One region of the Nonomuraea sp. NPDC054003 genome, then DNA from elsewhere that is predicted to be linked to it. Evidence: riboswitches for the same ligand, from Rfam matches in the RefSeq annotation. Region 1 holds a riboswitch; the other holds the start of a gene.
The links. Region 1 has a riboswitch for cyclic di-AMP ahead of ACZ6YG_RS14695 (glycoside hydrolase family 25 protein). Riboswitches for the same ligand answer to the same signal wherever they lie in the genome.

Region 1 (6,898 bases):
CTTTGCCATAGAACCGGCCGCGGAGCGCGGGATCAGGACGGCCCGGGACGCGACCAGCCGTCCAGATGGAGCACCTGGTCGAGCGGGACCCGGGGGGCGGGCTTGAAGGTGTCGCCGGTGTAGTAGGCGGTCGGGATGAGGGCGCCCTGCCGGACCTCCGCCGGCAGGCCGAGCAGCTCGGCGATCTCGCTCTCGTACGCCAGGTGCAGGGTGGTCCAGGCGGTGCCGAGGCCGCGCGCCCGCGCCGCGAGCATGTAGCTCCACGCGGCGGGGAGCAGCGACCCCCACAGCCCCGCCTGGTTTCCCTCGGGGAACCCGCCGCCGGGCACCTCGATGCACGGGATGACCAGCACCGGCACCTCCCCCATGTGCTCACCCAGGTAGGCGGAGCTGTCGGAGATGCGCCGCTGCGTCGCCGCCCGGTCCGGGTCGTCCTGGAACAGCTTCCCTGCGGACGACCCCGACGCGTGGTAGGCGCGTACGGAACGCCCGTAGTAGTCGCCGATCCGGGCGCGCAGGCCGGGATCGGTCACCACGATCCAGTGCCAGCCCTGGCGGTTGCCGCCGCTCGGCGCCTGCAGGGCGATCTCCAGGCATTCGCGTACGAGCTCCGCCGGCACGGGCCGGCGCAGGTCGAGACGCTTGCGGACGCTGCGGGTGGTGGTGAGCAGCTCGTCGGGGCTCAGCGGCAGGATCGTCATGATCTCATCCTGTCAAAAACGACGTCCGCAGGTCATGCGAGCGCCTCCTGCCCGGCCGTGTAACGGGAGGCGGGCCGGTCGAGGCCGTGGTGCCCGCGCAGCGTGCGCCCCTCGTACTCGTGCCGGAACAGCCCTCTGGCCCGCGGCTCGGGCACCACGTGGTCGACGAAGGAGGAGCCCGCGGACCGTGAGGCGCTCGCGCCTGGCCAGGTCGACGACGAGCCGCCGCCGGCTCCGCGCGCCCTCGGTGCCGGCCGGCACGTCGGGCAGCGGGCCGTCCAGGTCGTCCTCGGTCAGTCGATGCCGGTCATGGGGGAGAGCTGGGTGAGCCCGTACGCGGGGATGACGAGGTCCTCCAGCTCCTTCTCCAGGCGCAGCGCCTCCCGCTCGGTGGACCCGATGATCGGCGAGATTTCCGGCAGCACGAGGAGCTCGTCCGGCCGCCTGCCGTGACGGGCCAGCCTGCCCTTCACGTCGGCGTAGAACGCGCGCGCCTCCTCCAGCGTCTGCTGCGCGGTGAAGACGGCCTCGGCGTGGCCGGGCGGCGAACTCCTTGCCGTCCTCCGACGAGCCGGCCTGCACCAGCAGCGGGTGGCCCTGGGGCGGGCGCGGCGCGTTGAGCGGGCCGCGGACCGCGAAGTGCTCGCCCTCGACCTGGTGGATCTTGCCAGGGTCGGCGTACAGGCCGCGCACGCGGTCGCCCACGACGGCGTCGGTCAACTATTTCTTCTGGTTATACATAGATTGATTTTTACGAACTTGTGTTCGAGCATCAACTTGACGTCAGCATGATCGTCTATACATGATCAGCTGTCCCCACCCCCCGGTTTCCCAGAAGCAGGCCATGTCGCCCCTCACCCCCGCCCGAGAGCAACCCTCGCCGCCCAGCGGCGCGGTCTTCGTCGACCACAGCGGCCGGCGGAGGAGGTGGTTCACGATGGGCGCGGTCCTGGTCAGCACGCTCACTCTGGCGGCGACGGTGACGCTCGTGGGCGCGGTGCTCGCGGACACTCCGCTGCCGGCCGGCGGCTGGCCGAGCCGGCACGCGAGCCCGCCGCCCGGCGGCACGCCCTCCGAAGACGCCGGTCCCGGCAGCGAGCAGGCCGAGCCTGAGCCGTCCCTTTCCCGGTCCAGGTCCCGGCGGGCGCCGACCCGGTCAGCGCCCACGCGCGCCTCCGGCCGGCGCACCACCGCCGCGCCCTCCCGTACGCGAGCCAAGAGCCCGTCCGCCCGCCCCACCTCACCGTCCGCGCGGCCGTCCCGTACGTCCGAGCCCCCGGACACGGGCGCGGCCGTGGAACCCGAGACGGCCCGCGACACCGCACCCCCCGGCGAGACCACCCCCACCCAGCAACCGGAACCCGCCGCGACCCCCTCCCCGGACCCCACCGGCGAGCCCTCCCAGACCCGGAACCCCACCACCCCCGGAACCCCCTCATGACCCCCCGCCGCAGACGCCCCGTCCCACAACCGGACAGCGCTCCCGCGCCCGGATGGGGGCAGGCACATGACCCGGGTCTCGGCGGGACGATCGGGCAGGCGGCGGATCGGGTGCCCGGTCCGGCGTACGGGCGTGACGTCCGTCGGGGTGGGCGGCGGCGGGGCAGGAGGCGGGTGGCCGGGCGGGGTGTGGAGCCTTCGGGGCACTGGCTGATGTTGCTGGCCGGGGTGGCGCTGGCGGGGTGCGCGCTGACGCTCGACGGGTTCGTCAAGAACGTGGTCGGCGAGACCGGGCCCCAGCGAGGCGGCGGGGACCCGGCGTCGTGGCTGGAGCCGGTGCGCCGCAGCGGCCCGGTGCTCGACCTGACCGGGGAGAAGCCGGCCGGCGCCCGCCCGAAGGCCCGCACGGTGGCGCTGACGTTCGACGACGGGCCCGACCCGGAGTGGACGCCGCTCGTGCTGGACGCGCTGAAGAAGCACGGGGCGAAGGCGACGTTCTTCACGGTCGGCTCGAAGATCGCCGCCCATCCGGAGCTGACCCGCCGGATCGTCGCCGAGGGACACGAGATCGGCAACCACACCTACACCCATCCCGACCTGTCCGCCGTCCCCGCCTGGCGGGCCGAGCTGGAGCTGAACCTCACCCAGAAGGCGCTGGCCGGGGCGACGGGGCTGCACACGATGCTGGCCCGCCCCCCGTACTCCTCGACCCCTGACGCCATCACCGGCGAGCAGTGGGACACCCTGGCGATGCTCGGCCGCGAGGGCTACCTGATCGCGCTGGCCGACCTCGACACCGAGGACTGGAGCAGGCCGGGCGCGGCCGGTATCGCCAGGGCCGCGTTCCCGCGGGGCGGGCGCGGGGCGGTGGTGATGATGCACGACTCCGGCGGCGACCGCGCCCAGACGGTCGAGGCCGTCGGCCGCCTGCTCGACCGGCTGGACCGGGCCGGCTACCGCGCCGAGACGCTGACCTCCGCGCTCGGCATGCCGTCGGCGCACCGGCCGGCCGCGCAGCCGGAGCGGATCGCCGGCGCCGCGCTCGGCCTGGCGCAGCGCGCGGCGAACGCGTTCACGGACGCGCTGTGGTGGGTGCTTTTCGCCACCGGCGTGCTGACGCTGGCCCGGCTGCTGCTCCTGGTGGTGCTGGCCCGGGTGCACGCCCGGCGCTCCCGGGGTCCGGGACCGGCCCTGACCTGGGAACGCCCGCCGGGGGTGAGCGTGATCGTGCCCGCGTACAACGAAGAGGCGGGGATCGCCGCGACCGTGCGCTCGCTCGTCGCGACCGCGTACCCCGGGCCGGTGGAGGTGCTGGTGGTGGACGACGGTTCCACCGACCGCACCGCCGAGGCCGCCGCCGGGCCGCGGCTGCCGGGAGTACGGGTGATCAGGCAGGACAACGCCGGCAAGGCCGCCGCGCTGAACACCGGCATCCGGCACGCGCGCCACGAGTTCCTCGTCATGGTCGACGGTGACACGGTGTTCGAGCCGGACACGATCGGGCATCTCGTGCGCCGGCTCGCCGACCCCCGCGTGGGCGCGGTGAGCGGCAACACCAAGGTCGGCAACCGGCGCGGGCTCATCGGCCGCTGGCAGCACGTCGAGTACGTGATCGGCTTCAACCTGGACCGGCGCGCGTTCGAGCTGCTCGACTGCATGCCGACGGTGCCGGGGGCGATCGGCGCGTTCCGGCGCGGCGCGCTGGTCGGGCTCGGCGGGGTGAGCACCGACACGCTGGCCGAGGACACCGACCTGACGATGGCGCTGTGCCGGGCGGGCTGGCGGGTGGTGTACGAGGAGCGGGCGCTGGCGTGGACGGAGGCGCCCGCGACCCTGGGGCAGCTGTGGCGGCAGCGCTACCGCTGGTGCTACGGCACGATGCAGGCGATGTGGAAGCACCGCCGCGCGCTGGCCGAGCCGGGTCCGTTCGGCCGCCGCTGCCTGGGTTACCTGGCGCTGTTCCACGTGCTGCTGCCGCTGCTGGCGCCGGTGGTGGACCTGATGGCCGTCTACCACACGGCGGTCGGCGACCCGTTGCCGGCGGTGGCGGTGTGGGCCGGGTTCGTGGTGGTGCAGGCCGCGGCGGGCTGGTACGCGCTGCGGCTGGACCGGGAGCGGGTGTCGGCGCTGTGGGTGCTGCCGCTGCAGCAGCTGGTGTACCGGCAGCTGATGTATCTGGTGGTGTTCCAGTCGGTGGCGACCGCGCTGCTCGGGGTGCGGCTGCGCTGGCACACGGTGCGCAGGCAGGGCACTTTCGCGGCGCCGTGACGGCACCGCCGGGAGATTTTACCCGGAGGCCGGATTCCCTTACGTACAAGGGGTTTCGGGGGCTGTACCCCGGGCCCGAACCGCCAAACCGGATATGTCATACTTGCAATATTTTTGTCTGCATATATACCTTTTGCGTATTCGCGGTGATACCCCAACTCTGTTGCCGCATCGATTGACCGGACCGTGCGCTGTCCTGACGGTGTCCCCCTCACGCCAGGGCAGCGCACGGCCGCCGAATCCGCGTCTCGCGGAGCCGGGGACCCACTTCCTGGGGTGAATCGGACGCCAGCGTCCGTAGGGGACTTCCAACTCCGAACCCGTCAGCTAACCCGGTAGGCGGCATGGAAGCAAGGAGTCATTTCCTCATGCCCAAGCCTCAGCTTGCCGCTGCGCTGAAGTACCGTCCCAGCAACCGTCTCAAGTACGCCTTCGCCGGCGCGCTGCTGGCGGGGACCACCGCCGTCGCCAGCGTGACCGGCACCGCCATCGCCGCCACCGGCGGCGCCGCCGCCCCCGTCGAGCCGAACCCGGCCATCGCCCAACAGCAGGCGGCCCAGCTCACGTACGGGCAGGACGTGTCGAACTACCAGCCCGACCACGACTGGGAGGCCAGCCCGGCCGAGTTCGGCATCATCAAGGCCACCGAGGGCACCGGCTTCACCGACAAGACCTTCGCCCGGCACTGGCAGGAGCTGGACAAGAAGGGCATCGTGCGCGGCGCTTACCACTACGCGCACCCGCGCAACAACCCGATCGCCGAGGCCGAGCACTTCCTCTCGGTGGTGAACTCCCAGCCCGCCAAGCCCGGCGACCTGCTGGTGCTGGACCTGGAGACGACCAACGGCAGGTCCGTCTCCGAGGTGAACGCCTGGGCCAAGGCCTGGCTGTCGCACGTCAAGGCCAAGACCGGCGTCACGCCGCTGTTCTACAGCGGCTGGCACTTCGCCGACACCTACGGCGCGGGACTGTCGGAGTACCCGCTCTGGGTGGCCCACTACAGCAAGCCCAAGGGCGAGATCACCCCGCCGGCGGACTGGAAGTCGTGGACCATCCACCAGTACTCCGACAAGCCCATCGACCACAACGTCTCGGCCCTGACCCCCGACCAGCTCCGCAGCCTGGGCCGTCCGGCCTGACCCGCTCTGTGACGCCTCCCGCGAGGGAGGCGTCACAGTCGTCTCAGCCCTGGTGGATCCTGAGCCCACGCTCCTCCATGCGCCGCAGCAGCTCGGCCGGGCCCACCGCCGTCTCCGGCAGCAGGTAGAACTCCTCCAGGATCGGCCCCGCGTCATCGGGTGCGGCGGCGTCCCAGATCACCTCGTCACCCGGCGCCGTGACCTCGAAGGCGAAGAACGCGCAGCACGCCTTCTCCCGCGCGGCGAGATCCCGTACCCACTCCTCGACCCCGTCACCGGCGCGGAACCGGAACCGGATGCCCCCGGCGGTCCGCTCGCGTCCGGTGAGCGCCTCGCCGAACAGCCGCCGGTACTCGGCCAGCCGTTCCTCGGGGGTGTCGCGGGCGGTGGTCATGTCGCAGACGATCGGTGGGGTGTCCATGATGTGCTCTCCTTCCGTCACTTCCGGAGCGTAGAGTCTGGACCTAGGTCCAGAGTCAAGAGGAGAGCGGTGTGAAGATCGGCGAGGTGGCCCGCGAGGCCGGGGTCAGCGTGGACACGGTCCGCTTCTACGAGCGCCGCGGCGTGCTGCCGGCGGCGGGGCGCAGACCGTCGGGCTACCGGGTGTTCGACGCGTCGGCGGTGTCCAGGATCCGCGCCGCCAAGGCCCTGCAGGAGCTGGGTTTCACGCTGGACGAGGTGGCCGGCGCCCTGCGCTCCCACGACGCGGGCGGCGCGACCTGCGCGAGCGAGCGGTGGCGGCTGGAAGCGGTGGTGGAGCGCATCGACGCCAGGATCGCCGAGCTGGCCCGGGCCCGCGACCTCGCCGCCCGGAGCCTCGCCGACTGCCGTTCCGGCGACTGCCGCTTCCCGACCGGCCTGTCCTTCTAGCGCGAGCCCTCGCCGGCCTCGGCCAGGTCGGCCTCCTCCTTGGTCTTGTGCACGGTGCCGTCGGCGTGCTCGGGCGGCCCGTACGCCGTGTGGAGCACGAGCGGTGCGGCGCCGGTGTTGACGAAGTTGTGCGGGGTGCCCGCCGGGACGGCGACCAGGTCGCCCGCCTTCACCGGACGGACCTCACCGCCGACACGGGCCTCTCCGGTCCCGGAGACGAAGGTGAGGATCTGGTCGGTGTCCTCGTGCACCTCCTCGCCGATCTCACCGCCCGGCGGGATGGTCATGGTGACGACCTGGACCTTCTCCCCGGTCCACAGGACCCGGCGGAAGTCGGTGCTCTCTTCGGCGACGGTGGCGATCGCGAAATGGTGCACGGTCGGCTCCTGTGTCTCGCGGTTCAAGCTGGCGTATGACTCTTGCCAGGACAAAAGCTGACATAAACGTAATGTCCGGCAGGTGGACACCGGGCGCGGTGCT
Region 2 (6,898 bases), on a different contig from region 1:
CGGCACGCGTCCGGGCGCGGCGAGCGCGTGCCGCCGCCGGGGCGCATCTCGCGAGCGGCAGCCTCCCGGCGCTTCGCGAGGTGCGCCCCTTCCAGCTGTATCGCAATCAGCGGGCCGGGCCCGCGTGACCGGCGGTGAGCTTGGTGACGGCCTCGACGAGCTCCGGCCAGAGCGCCCGCGGGAGGTCGTGCCCCATGCCGGGGAAGACCTTGAGCTCGGCGCCCGGGATGGCCGCTGCCGTGGCCTGCCCCCCGGAGAGCGGGACGAGCTGGTCGTCGGCCCCGTGGATGACCAGCGCCGGGACGTTGAGCCGGGTGAGGGCCTCGGTCCTGTCGGGCGACGCCATGATGGCGGCGAGCTGCCGGGCGAACCCCGCCGGGTCGTGGCCGCGGTCGAACGCCTCCCCGGCCAGCCGCTGGACACGCTCGCGGTCGAGCTCGTACCCCGGGGAGCCGATGACCGACCAGGTCGCCAGCGCCTGGGTCATGGCCTCCTCCCGGGTGGTCACCGGCTTGGCGAACAGGACCGACCGGGCGCTCTCGCTCGGCGGGGCGACCGCGCCACCGGGGGTCGACATGATCGAGATGAGGGTGAGCACCCGCTCGGGATGCCGGATGGCGAGCGACTGGGCGATCATGCCGCCCATCGAGGCGCCCATCACGTGCGCGGCCGGCCAGCCGAGGGCGTCCATCAGCCCGGCGGTGTCCGCGGCCATGTCGTCCAGCAGGTAGGGCGCCGGCTTGCCCGGTGCGGGCGCGCCCGCCTCGTGGAGGTGGGTGGACATCCCGGCGTCGCGGTTGTCGAACCTGACGACATGGTGCCCCTGCTCGGCGAGCTGCTCGCACAGCTCGTCGTCCCAGTGAATGAGCTGGGCGCCCAGCCCCATGATCAGGAGGAGCGGGCGCCCGTCGGGAGAGCCGAAGCTCTCGTACGCGATGTCGATTCCATGAGCCGATGCGGTCGAGGTCACGGCTCTAGAATGACATTCTAATCGTGGTGACGCAAAGGTCAGCGGCGCACGAGCTTGCGGATGCGCTCGCGGCTCAGCACCAGGCCGCCGCCGACGAGGATCACGCCGCCGGCCACGGCGGCTCCCGCCACGTTGCTCCGCTCGGTGGCCGCGGCCGCCTCGGCGCCGCCGGCGGCGGGCTGCGGCTCGGCCGGGGCCTTGACGAGGTTCACCGGGTCGGCCTTCACGGGGCTGGTCTTCACGGGCTCGGCCTTGTCGCTGCCGGACTGGCCCGCGACGGCCTTCTCCTCGTCCTTCTTGTCCGCCTTGTCGTCCGCCTTGTCCCCGGCCAGGACCGGCGGGGCGGCCGGGTTGCGGTCCATGCGCTTGTAGGCGCCCTCGGAGAAGGCGACCGGGTGGTTCTTCAGGCCCAGGCCGTCACCCCACTTGGTGATGACGTACTCGACCTCGATGTGGCCCTTGCCGCCGTTGCCGTCCACCATGAGCGTGCGCGGGTTGAACTTCCCGCCGGTCAGGTCGGCGAAGGTCTTGCCGTCCAGGTCGAGCATGATGCCCTTGCTGGACGGGACGCCCGGGCCGCGGTCGCCGACGAAGAACGGCGCCTTCTTGCCCTTGTAGACGACGTAGCCCTCGGTCAGCAGCGGCCAGCTGGGGCTGGCGGCCATGCCTTTCTGCATGGGCTTGCCGCTGGCCGGCAGGCCGGTGTCACCCGCGCGGCCGGAGCCGTCGTCCCAGAAGTAGGAGGCCGTGGTCTCGCCCTGGAGCAGGACCTTCTCCGTGCCCTTGTCGGTGTCGGCGTGAGCTGCGGCGCCGGAGCCGAGCGCCAGCGTGCCGGCGGCGGCGACGATCGCGGCGATGGAACGCATGCTGAAACGAGCAGACATGAAAAACAGAAGTCCTTTGTGAGGCAACAGCAAAGATGCGCTCGCGGAACGACGTAGCCGGGCATCAAGCCGTACGGACGCTACGGTGGGAGCGCGAAAGGAAGATCAGGAAATGGTGCCGCTCAATCGGCGGCCGATGACATCCCGCGGTAGGGGGGACGGGCGCGGTGATTCATCACAGGAAAACGTCCTCTCCATCTCGCCTACCGGGTTAGCTGACGGGTTCGGACGTGGAGATGCCCTACCGGCCGCATGGGCCGGATTCACCCCAGAAGGTGGGTCCCCGGTTCCCGCGGGGGAGCGGGATTCGGCGCCAGGCAGCCGCCTCTTCCTGGTGAAGAGCCAAGGTCACTGCCTGGTAACGCCGACCAATCTAGCGAGCAAATCGGACAAACGCAAAGGTAAGCCCATGATTCGGGCGAAGATCTACCTAGAAAAAGGGGGTACGGCATGCCGTACCCCCTTGAACACCCAGATTCAGCCGCCGCTCTTGCGCCTGAAGGACCGCTTGCCGGCAGCCGGGCCGTGGGCTCCGTGGATCTTGGAATGGTCGGCGCCCCTACCACTGCCGCCAGATCCCGCCTGCTGGCCGCGCTTGCGCTCCAGTGCCTCACGGAACTTGCGCTTCATCTCGTCCTCGGGAGTCTCGTCGACTTCCGGCTCCGGGGTTTCCGCCATGAGGGCCTCCTGATGTGCGTACAGCCTCCAGCTTCGCACGCAGGCCTTGACAGCGCATAACCGGGATCATCGGCGGGACGCGCGCCGGCCACTTGGTGTTGCCTTGACCCGATCGAGGAAACACCACGGACATGCAGCTCTACCCCCCGGAGCCGCGGCGGTGAGCCCGCTCGCGTTCCTCGGCCGGGATCTCGCGATCGATCTCGGCACGGCCACCACCCAGATCTACGCCCCCGGCCTGGGCGTGGTGCTCAACGAGCCGTCGATGGCGGCGGCCTGCGCGGCCACGGGCCGCACGCTCTTCGGCGCGGACGCGTACGCGGCGTGCTCGGCCGCCAGCGGGGCGGGCACGCGGGCGGTACGGCACGACGACGGGATCGCCCGCTGGCCGGTGCGCGAGGGCGGCGAGCTCGCCGGGCGGCTGGTCAAGCACTTCCTGAGCAAGGTGCACGGGCACCCGTACGCCCGGCCGCGGCTGGTGATGGCGCTGCCCGACGGCGCCCCGCCCATCCTGAGCTCGGCCGTGCGCGACCTGGCCTACGAGGCGGACGCCAGGCGGGTGTACCTCGTGGAGCACGCCGTCGCGGTGGCGCTCGGCGCCGGGCTGCCGGTGACAGAGCCGGCCGGGCGCATGATCGTCGACATCGGCCCTCACCTGACCAGGATCGCGATCCTCGCCTGCGGCGCCGTCGTCGCCGCCGGGACCGTCCACGCCGGCGGCGACGCCGTGAACGCGGCGATCGCCACCCTGGTCGCCCGTGAGCACGGGCTGCTGGTCGGCGAGGCGGAGGCGGAGGCGGCCAAGCTCCGCGCGGGCCCGTCCTGGAAACCGCTGGACCGGCACGTGATCGTCCGCGGCCTCGACCCGGAGTCGCGGCGCGAGCGGGTCGCGTGGCTGCCCGTCCAGCAGTTGTACGAGGTCACCCGGGCGCCGGCCGACGCCATCGCCCGCGCGGCGGCGACGGCCCTGGAGCGCTGCCCCGCCGAGCTCGCCGCCGACGTCGCCGCGCACGGGGCGGTGCTGACCGGCGGCGGCGCGCTGCTGCGCGGCCTGGCCAGACGCCTGCGCGCCGCCATGGGCGTGCCGGTGCGGCGCGCGGACCGGCCCGTCGAGTCGATGGCACTCGGCCTCGGCAGATACGCCGACCGCCTGGGCGCCATCGGCCCCCGGCCCCCGCTGTGACAACCCTTACAGCGGGGTCGAACAGGTGCCGTGCGCGATGTAGGCGAGCCCGTCGAAGGCGGCGCCGAGCACGGCCGGGGTGAAGGTCAGCTTGTACGAGAAGCGCCCGGCCGTGGCGCCGTAACCGCGCACGTACTGCTGCTCGCCCAGCCACCGGGTCACCGCCTCGGGCCTGGGCCCGAGGCGCAGGTCGACGACGTGATCGCGGGGGCAGGCGGCGGCCAGCAGGGATTCGGCCACGTCGGGCCTGCCGGCGGCGGGCACCCGGTGGCGCACCGGCGGCCGCCGCACGTCGGGCCTGCCGAACCGGAGCCGCCTGGCCCGGAACTCACCCTGTCCGAACAGCAGGCCGAGCGCGTAGTAACCGGCGCCGTGACGCTGACGCAGATGATCTCCCATGACCGGAGCACCGAGGCGCGCGTAGTGGCCGGCGGCCACGTGACCGTTGTGGGCCCAGACGGCGACCTTCGTGGCCGGGTCCTCCAGCAGCCGGTCGACGTTGTCGGCCATGAACTGGTCGCGGGCCGCCCCGGCGGTGCGCGCCCCGTCGGCGTCGCGCATCGGCCGCGTGACCAGTGTCGCGAACTGCCGCACGGTCCTGGCGTGCGCCTCTCCCGGCCCGCCGGCGCCCACCTCGTCGGCCAGCCCGCGGGCGGCCGCCTCGATCGCCGGGTCGAGCGGCTCCCCCACTCCCAGGCGCGTCTCCCCCAGCACCGCCAGCGGCCCGAGCAGCTCGCCTGCCCGCTCACCCAGGTGATCGCGGAGCCACCGCAGCGACGCTGCGGGGAACTGCGGGTCGATCCCGGCGAAGCGCACCTTCGGCTCGGCGGTGCGGTTGTGCGCGCGCATCCACTCCACCACGGCCAGCATCTCCCGCGTCCGCCACGTCCAGAACCCGAGGTCGGCCAGCAGCCGCTCCGGCTCCCCCGCTCCGCCCAGGACGTAGGCGTCCAGGGCCTCGGACGCCGACACGCTGGCCTCCATCGCCAGCACGGTGAACCCCAGCTCCTCCACGAGGAACCGCAGCAGCCGGTGCTTGAGCAGGAAGAACTCCCGCGTGCCGTGGGTCGCCTCCCCCAGCCCCACCACCCTGACACCGTCGAGGACCTCGCGCAGCGGCTCCAGGCCGGCGACCGGCCCGCGCGGGTCGAGCCCGTCGAGCGGGACGGCCCTGGACGCGAGCCAGCCGGTCACCTCGGCCGCTCCCGTCACGACCTGTCTCGAAGACTGGCCAGGGCGAGCACCAGGCCGAGCACGCCCAGCGCGACGCTCACCACCGTCAGCGTCGCGCCGTCGAGCCAGAGATGCAGCAGCCCGAAGTCGCGGTCGAAGAACTGGCGGGCCACGAACCCGCCGAACCCCTGGATCATGAGAATGACTCCGATGAACCCCATGCGGGCAACGCTGACACCCCCGGCGGGCCCGCCGCATCGGACCAAAGTATCGCCCGCATCAGCCCTTGGCCCATACCGCCCCACCGGATCACCTCTTTCTAGAGGATAAAGATCCGTTCGTCACGAAAAAGCACTACATTTGCGGCAGAGGCTACGTGGAAGGCGAGGACATGGCGCAGCTTCCGGGGCAGATCGACCCCAACGTGCCCAGTGTGGCCCGCATGTACGACTACTACCTGGGCGGCAAGGACAACTTTCCCGCCGACCGGGAGGCCGCGGAGCAAGTCATCGAGCTCGCCCGCCAGACCGGTTCCGACATCCGCGAGGTGGCCCTGGCCAACAGGGGATTCCTCATCCGGAGCGTGCGGCACCTGGCCCAGTCCGGCATCCGGCAGTTCCTGGACATCGGGACGGGCCTGCCGACGCAGGACAACGTCCACCAGGTCGCGCAGCGGGTCGCCGCGGACTCGAAGATCGTGTACGTGGACAACGACCCGATCGTGCTGGCCCACGCCCGCGCCCTGCTGGCCGACAACGCCGAGACGATCATCGTCCAGGGCGACCTGGCCGAGCCCGACGCCATCCTGGCCGCCGCCGAAGAGCATCTGGACTTCTCCCGGCCCGTGGCCGTGGTCGTGGCGGCCGTCTTCCACTTCTTCCACGACGACGACCAGGTGGCCAAGATCGTGGCGGCCCTCAGGCAGCCTCTGGTGTCCGGCAGCTATCTGGTGGTCTCGCACGGCTACATCGAGCCCGGAGAGAGCGAGGCCTCGAAGGTCGACGGGGTCCGCGGCGTCTACCAGCGCAGCACCTCGGGCGGCCTCGCCTGGCGCGGCAGGGAGGACCTGCTCGCGCTCTTCGAGGGCCTGGAGATCCTCCCTCCGGGTGTGGTGCCGGCCCAGAAGTGGCGCAACGACGACGACCCGTACCCGTGGCCTGGCCTGGTCAAGGGCGGCGTGCTCGGCGTCGTCGGCCGCGTCCCCTAGACCGGCGGGGCCGGGTCGTACTGGATGTAGTGGCGGGTCTCCTTGGCGCGCTCGGTGCCGGCCAGCCGGGCCACCAGGTGCAGCGCCATGTCGATGCCCGCCGACACTCCAGCGGCGGTGATGGTGTCGCCGTCGTCCACGAACCGGTAGCCGGGCCGCACCTCGATCGTCGGGTCCAGCTCGGTGAGGGTGTCGATGGCCGACCAGTGGGTGGTGGCGGGGCGGCCGGCGAGCAGGCCCGCGGCCGCGTACGCCAGCGACCCCGTGCACACGCTCGTCAGCAGCGGCACGGTGGCGCGCCGGTCGCGGAGCCAGGCCAGGTGCTCCTCGTCCTTGAGCAGCGGCCGGGTGCCGCGCCCGCCCGGGTGCAGCAGCACGTCCAACGGCCCGACGTCGGCCATGCCGTGCTCGGCGACCAGCCCCAGGCCCTTGGCCGCGCGGACCGGGCCGGCCTCGCGGGCGAAGGCGACCACCTCGGCCTCGTCCGGATGGGCGGCGGCCCAGGAGGCCAGCACCTCCCACGGGCCGACGGCGTCCAGCTCCTCGACGCCCTCGAACAGCAAGATCCCGATGCGCATCAGTGGCTCCTCGTCATACGGAAGTGGCGGCGGTACTGCCCCGGGGTGACCCGCAGGCTCCGCCGGAAACAGCGGTGCAGGGTCTCGACCGTGCCGAACCCGCAGGCCCTGGCGACGGCGTCGAGCGTGTCGTCTGTGGTCTCCAGCAGGCGGCGGGCCGCCTCCAGCCGCACGGACTCGACGAAGGCGGCGGGCGTGCGGCCGGTCTCGGCGGTGAAGACGCGG

Region 2: it holds a riboswitch for cyclic di-AMP, as region 1 does, so the genes downstream of both, ACZ6YG_RS17805 (hypothetical protein) here and ACZ6YG_RS14695 (glycoside hydrolase family 25 protein) in region 1, are expected to answer to the same signal.

What each region holds. Positions count from the first base shown of each region.
Region 1 covers NZ_JBVJKR010000005.1:201,648-208,545, reverse strand. The annotation lists gene ACZ6YG_RS14725 (nitroreductase family protein) at 33-701, opposite strand; gene ACZ6YG_RS14720 (hypothetical protein) at 734-859, opposite strand; gene ACZ6YG_RS14715 (hypothetical protein) at 995-1,174, opposite strand; gene ACZ6YG_RS14710 (hypothetical protein) at 1,218-1,493, shown strand; gene ACZ6YG_RS14705 (hypothetical protein) at 1,546-2,142, shown strand; gene ACZ6YG_RS14700 (bifunctional polysaccharide deacetylase/glycosyltransferase family 2 protein) at 2,316-4,409, shown strand; cyclic di-AMP (ydaO/yuaA leader) riboswitch at 4,633-4,766, shown strand; gene ACZ6YG_RS14695 (glycoside hydrolase family 25 protein) at 4,778-5,548, shown strand; gene ACZ6YG_RS14690 (hypothetical protein) at 5,592-5,969, opposite strand; gene ACZ6YG_RS14685 (MerR family transcriptional regulator) at 6,041-6,418, shown strand; gene ACZ6YG_RS14680 (cupin domain-containing protein) at 6,415-6,795, opposite strand.
Region 2 covers NZ_JBVJKR010000006.1:274,520-281,417, reverse strand. The annotation lists gene ACZ6YG_RS17810 (alpha/beta fold hydrolase) at 107-970, opposite strand; gene ACZ6YG_RS17805 (hypothetical protein) at 1,009-1,854, opposite strand; cyclic di-AMP (ydaO/yuaA leader) riboswitch at 2,040-2,177, opposite strand; gene ACZ6YG_RS17800 (DUF5302 domain-containing protein) at 2,332-2,532, opposite strand; gene ACZ6YG_RS17795 (rod shape-determining protein) at 2,693-3,715, shown strand; gene ACZ6YG_RS17790 (erythromycin esterase family protein) at 3,722-4,909, opposite strand; gene ACZ6YG_RS17785 (hypothetical protein) at 4,924-5,109, opposite strand; gene ACZ6YG_RS17780 (SAM-dependent methyltransferase) at 5,280-6,095, shown strand; gene ACZ6YG_RS17775 (DJ-1/PfpI family protein) at 6,092-6,673, opposite strand; gene ACZ6YG_RS17770 (GlxA family transcriptional regulator) at 6,673-6,898, opposite strand, start outside.